DNA from 2 places in the Xenorhabdus aichiensis genome. Region 1 is predicted to be linked to the other one. Evidence: predicted binding sites of a transcription regulator. Region 1 holds the regulator's gene; the other holds the start of a gene.
The links. The regulator PurR, encoded in region 1, represses purine synthesis genes. The targets are predictions, from matches to a motif close to CANGCAAACGTTTGCNTG.
Positions count from the first base shown of each region.

Region 2: guaB (IMP dehydrogenase) is a predicted target of PurR. The motif match lies at 1,227-1,244, and genes of this name have one in related genera.

Region 1 covers NZ_JAQRFO010000009.1:32,722-35,987, reverse strand. The annotation lists gene punC (purine nucleoside transporter PunC) at 1-154, opposite strand, end outside; gene punR (DNA-binding transcriptional activator PunR) at 278-1,186, shown strand; gene purR (HTH-type transcriptional repressor PurR) at 1,190-2,215, opposite strand; gene sodB (superoxide dismutase [Fe]) at 2,693-3,266, opposite strand, start outside.
Region 2 covers NZ_JAQRFO010000080.1:4,332-7,597, forward strand. The annotation lists gene guaB (IMP dehydrogenase) at 1-1,165, opposite strand, end outside; gene xseA (exodeoxyribonuclease VII large subunit) at 1,336-2,697, shown strand; partial or broken gene PSI22_RS20465 (TonB-dependent receptor domain-containing protein) at 2,824-3,266, opposite strand, start outside.

The sequences.
Region 1 (3,266 bases):
TGCTGAGGCTCGCACTGATAGCACTTTCTGATGTATTTAACTCTGTTTTCATTACTCCAAAGGCAGGTAGATACATATCAATGGCCAAATAGCCGAGCATACTCAGGCCAGCGAGATAAAACATGAATGAAATGGAATTTTTATTTGTTGTCATTGTGTTAATAACTTGATGTGGTAATTGATAAGGAGATATAAAGCTTATTCTATATGGCATGATTTTTACTTGTGAAACGGTAATATTTGCATCATGTTATGAAAAAAATTGAAAGGAATAAATATGTGGTCTGAATACTCGCTGGAAGTTGTTGATGCTGTAGCCAGAACAGGAAGTTTCAGTGCAGCTGCATCAGAGCTTCATCGTGTCCCTTCTGCTATCAGCTATACGGTAAAACAACTCGAAGAATGGTTGGCTGTACCTTTATTTGAGCGTCGTCACCGTGATGTAGAATTAACGGAAGCGGGGGGTATTTTTGTTAAAGAAGCTCGTTCTGTTATCAAAAAAATGCATCACACTCGCCATCAATGTCAGCAGGTGGCTAATGGTTGGCGAGGGCAGTTCAGTATTGCAGTTGATCAAGTTGTAAAACCTGAGCGAACGCTCCAACTTATTCTGGATTTTTATCGACATTTTCCAGATATTGAGTTGTTTATCTATCCTGAAGTTTTTAATGGTGTGTGGGATGCATTGGTGGATGGGCGGGTTGATGTCGCTATTGGCGCCACACGCGCTTCTCCGGTTGGAGAACGATATAGTTTCAGGGATATGGGGTTTATGCCGTGGTTATGTGTTGCCAGCCCTACACATGAACTGGTTTCGATAGCAGAAAAATTGAATGACGACCAGATGCGCGCTTATTCCAGTTTGTGCCTGGAAGATACTTCTCGCAGCCTGCCCAAGCGTGATACATGGGCTTTGGATAATCAACGGCGATTGATTGTGCCTGATTGGGATATTGGGTTGGCTTGCCTGATGGATGGTCTGTGTGTAGGAATGGTGCCCAAGCATCGTGCATTACCACTGATCCGCAGCGGAAAATTGATCGCACTTGAGCTTGAACAACCATTGCCTGATAGCCCATGTTGCTTGGCATGGTCGCAAAAAAGCCATTCACCCGCATTAAGCTGGTTGCTTGATTATCTCGGAGATAGTGAAACACTTAATGCTGAATGGCTGCAGGAGAACTGATCGTCAACGGCGATAATCGATGAAAGGCCCATCTGCAACAGATCGACGCTCAACAAGACGCGGGTGGACTTCGATAGTTTGTGCATCTTCACGCTTATTGATGATCCTGTCCAGTAACGCCGAGAAGGCCATCTGCCCCAGACGTTCTTTAGGTTGGTGGATGGTTGTCAGCGCTGGCGTGAAGTAGCGTGCGTTACGAATATTGTCATAACCAATGATGGAAATATCTTGAGGGACACGTAAGCCTAGCTCATCGGCTGCACAGATTGCCCCCATTGCCATCACATCGCCACCACAGAAAACGGCTGTGGGGCGATTTTTCTGGTTCAGGATCTTATACATAGCTTGATAGCCAGATTCAGGCTCAAAATCGCCCTGCTCAATCCACTCATTTCGAATGGCAATATTTGCCTCTTTCAGTGCCTTGAGAAAACCTTGATGACGCCCGCCACCTGTATTTCTTGCTAGTGGCCCAGGAATGGAAGCAATATCACGGTGACCGCGTTCAATAAGATAGCGACCGGCCAAATAACCACCATGGAAGGCGTTATCGATAATCGCATCGGTGAAATCTCCTCTAGATTCGCCCCAGTCCATGACTACCATGGGAATATTGCGATAATCTTCCAACATGCCCAAAAGTTGTTCAGGATATTCTGAACACATTACCAGTAAACCATCCACACGCTTTTGAGCGAGCATTGCGAGATAAGCTTTCTGCTTGTCGAGATTGTTGTGAGAATTGCATAAAATCAACGTATAACCTTTGCTATAGCAGCTATTTTCAACGGATTCTATGATTTCGGCAAAATAAGGTGCCTCGCTTGAAGTTGCCAGTAATCCAATGGATTTGGTGTGGTTAACCTTCAAACTACGGGCTACGGCGCTGGGAGAATAGTTTAGTTCTTTAATGGCAGCCCAAACTGCGATTTTTGTATCTTCGGCGACGAAACGGGTTTTATTGATAACATGGGATACGGTTGTGGTTGAAACACCAGCGCGTTTAGCCACATCTTTAATCGTTGCCATGATAAAAAAGACTCCTGACCTTATGGTCTAAATTTATAGATCTTTGTTAATCGTTTGCCAGTATATTTATATATAGGATGAAGGCTGGCAATAACTTAGCGATAAACCTTGAATTTTGTCTGATCTAGCTCAAAAGTGAAAGTAATAATCGATGCTATAAAGTATATGCACTAAATGTCAAATGATGTTTTTTATGTAATAGGGTGAGTAATCATTCAAAATTTATGGTGTTGCGGCACCTTAATTTTCACATTGAGGATGTTTATGGATACAGATCTGAAGTTGGGATTATTGACTGCCAGTAGCGCATTAGTAATGATTGTTATTCTAGCAAGTCTTTGCCTAGTCTAGAAAAAAATTGAAGTGTAACGTTGCCTGCTTTTGTTTGCTTTAAGGGTAAACTTTCGTTATCCAAGACTTATGGAATCGGGAAAGTCTACCCTTTACTATTTCAAACTGGTTTGAGCGTTTATCTCATTAAGCCAGATTTTCTTCAACAAATTTCCAGTTGACCAGAGCCCAGAAATGCTCCAGATATTGAGGGCGCGCATTACGGTAATCGATGTAATATGCGTGTTCCCAAACATCAACTGTCAATACAGGTTTATCTTCACCAGTCAGTGGAGTTGCGGCATTGGAAGTATTGACGATAGCTACGCTGCCGTCAGCTTTCTTGACTAGCCATGTCCAACCAGAACCAAAATTTTTCAGGGCAGCATCAGTAAACTGCTGCTTGAATTCAGCAAAAGAGCCGAAAGCACTGTTAATAGCGTCTGCCACTTTTCCAGTTGGTTCACCACCACCGTTTGGTGACAGGCTATTCCAGTAGAAAGTATGATTCCAGACTTGTGCTGCGTTATTGAAGATGCCGCCTTCGGATGTCTTGATGATTTCTTCCAGTGATTTTCCGGCAAATTCGGTATCTTTAATCAGATTGTTCAGGTTCACAACGTAGGCGTTATGATGTTTGCCGTAATGATATTCCAGAGTTTCTGCTGAAATGTGTGGTTCCAGGGCATTTTTGGCATAAGGTAATGCTGGTAATTCAAAA
Region 2 (3,266 bases), on a different contig from region 1:
CCATACCACGGTAGGATTTGAAAGAACGGCCTTGATAGAGTTCAATTTCCCCTGGGGATTCTTCTGTACCGGCCAGCATTGAACCTACCATGACACATGATGCCCCCGCCGCAATCGCTTTAGCGATGTCACCAGAGAAGCGGATTCCACCGTCAGCAATCACAGGAATGCCAGTACCTTCCAGTGCTTCCACCGCATCAGCAATCGCCGTAATTTGAGGAACACCAACACCAGTAACGATACGGGTAGTACAGATAGAACCAGGGCCAATACCGACTTTCACTGCGTTAACGCCGGCTTCAAACAGGGCTTTAGCACCTTCACCAGTCGCTACGTTACCACCAATGATTTGCAAATCAGGATATTTAGCACGAGTTTCGCGAATACGCTGCAAAACACCTTCAGAATGGCCGTGGGATGAGTCAATAAGCAGGATATCCACGCCCGCAGCCACCAGCGCATCAACACGTTCTTCATTGCCAGCTCCCGCACCAACCGCAGCACCAACCCGCAGACGACCTTCTTCATCTTTACAGGCGTTTGGCTTACGTTCTGCTTTCTGGAAATCTTTCACAGTGATCATGCCAAGCAAGTGGAAGCTATCATCAACGACCAGTGCTTTCTCAACACGCTTTTCGTGCATTTTCTGCAACACAACTTCGCGCGCTTCACCTTCTTTTACGATGACTAGACGCTCTTTCGGCGTCATTACCGCAGTCACTGGCTGATCCAGATCAGTAACGAAACGTACATCACGACCAGTAATGATACCTACCAGTTCGTTCTCTTCTGTCACGACAGGATAGCCCGCGAAACCATTACGTTTAGTCAGTTCGTGTACTTCGCGCAATGTAGTTTGTGGCGTTACAGTAACAGGATTAGTCACGACACCACTTTCGTGCTTTTTCACGCGACTGACTTCTTCTGCCTGACGCTCAATGGGCATATTCTTGTGAATGAAGCCGATGCCCCCTTCCTGGGCCAGTGCAATTGCCAGAGCAGATTCCGTCACAGTATCCATGGCCGCTGAGAGCATAGGAACGTTCAGACGAATAGTGGAAGTTAATTGAGTGGACAGATCTGCCGTATTAGGCAGGACTGTAGAATGGGCAGGAACCAACAAAACGTCATCAAAAGTTAATGCTTCTTTTTTAATTCGCAACATGGGCAATATCTCACCAAGCTATGGGCAATAAGGCATAAAATATTGCCGCGGCATTATACAGGCCGTAATCGGTTGCCTCCAGCATTTTTTAAAAAAATTTCTTGATTCATATTCTGGGATGATTAGTATCAATCGATTAACCCTTTGTTTTGAAATTTGATCTGGCTCACATGTCACTACCAACCAACACCGGAATTTTTTCTGTTAGTCGTCTGAATCAGACTGTCCGTCAGCTATTGGAGCTGGAAATGGGTAGAATTTGGCTAAGTGCTGAAATTTCTAACTTTTCCCAGCCTTCATCAGGACATTGGTACTTCACGTTAAAAGATGAACGGGCGCAAATTCGTGCTGCCATGTTTCGTAGCAGCAATCTGCGGGCAACATTTCGTCCACAAAATGGTCAGCAGGTGTTGGTGCGTGCACAGATTACGCTATATGAACCACGGGGTGACTATCAACTGATTGTGGAAAGTATCCAACCTGCTGGAGATGGGCTGCTACAGCAACAATTTGAGGTGCTGAAACAAAAACTTACCTCAGAAGGGTTATTTGATTCGATCCATAAAAAACCACTGCCCTCACCAGCAAAACGCCTCGGTGTCATTACCTCCGCCAGTGGCGCTGCGCTGCATGATATTCTCCATATCCTAAAACGCCGCGATCCATCACTGCCAATTATCATTTATCCCACTGCGGTTCAGGGAGCTGAAGCGCCGTTACAGATTATTCGGGCGATTGAGTTGGCAAATGATCGGCAGGAGTGTGATGTTTTAATTGTCGGCCGTGGCGGTGGATCACTGGAAGATTTGTGGTGTTTCAATGATGAGCAGGTAGCACGGGCGATCTTCCAGAGCCGTATTCCTATCGTTAGCGCAGTTGGGCATGAAACCGATGTCACAATTGCAGATTTTATAGCCGATCTGCGCGCACCTACGCCTTCTGCGGCCGCTGAACTAGTCAGTCGCAATCAAATTGAGTTGTTGAGGCAAGTTCAATCTCTGCAACAACGACTCGAAATGGCGATGGATTACTTTTTCGCCCAAAAACTGCGTATTTTTAATACGTTGCAGCATCAACTCCAGCAACAGCGCCCTGATTTACGGCTGGCTCGCCAGCAGAATAAATTAGTGGAATTACGTCAAAAGCTGGTCGATAGCCTCCTGCGCTGTTTGAAGCAACATTCTCTTTCACATGAGAAGCTAAATCTACGACTCTTACAGACTAATCCCGATCAGCAAATTCGGCATCATAGCCAACAGATCCAACAATATGATTTTCGGTTGAAACAAACGATTGAACGCCAATTAGGACATTATCGGGAGAAATTTGCAGTTTCTTGTTCTCAGCTCAATGCCGTCAGCCCACTGGCAACGCTACAACGCGGTTATAGTATCAGTGAAACATCTGATGGGACGTTACTAAAGGAAACTAAGCAAGTGGAAGTTGGGGATACCCTAAACACTCGATTACAGGATGGTTGGGTTAAAAGTCAGGTAGTTCAGGTAAAAAAACAGCCAAACGTAAAAAAATAACTTATAAAATGCTTTGTCTGTTTTGTGAATTGAAAGCAAGGTGGCAACAGAAGAGATATTAAAAATGTTTGGGGGCAATAAAATATAAAAAATAGCGGTGTACATGCACCGCTATTTTACCTGTTATCAGAAACGAACTTCCGCGCCTATTACATAGGTTCTGCCACGGGCAGTTTGGGTTCTTGCATTTTGATCCTCCATTATTGGTGCAGAGTTCATACGGTTTAGTGCTTCAGAATAATTTTTATTCATTAAGTTTTGTATGGAAAAATTAATAAATAAATTTTTATTAATTTTATAATCACTATACAAATCAATGATAGTTGGAATTTTATCCTCTTTTTGCATTACGATATTATTATCATCATCCGGTTCACCTGAAGGACTTTGACGATAAGATTCCCCAGTATATTTCACAATAGCACCAACACGGAGTTTCTCATCAAAGAAACGAACTCCAGTATCCAATGTGATATAACGTTCTGGTAGCTGGGAGGCCGGACTGGCACCAAAATAGGTCGTCGCAATTGAAGTCGGTTGCTGAGTTTTTTGCTGACTATATGCCAGCG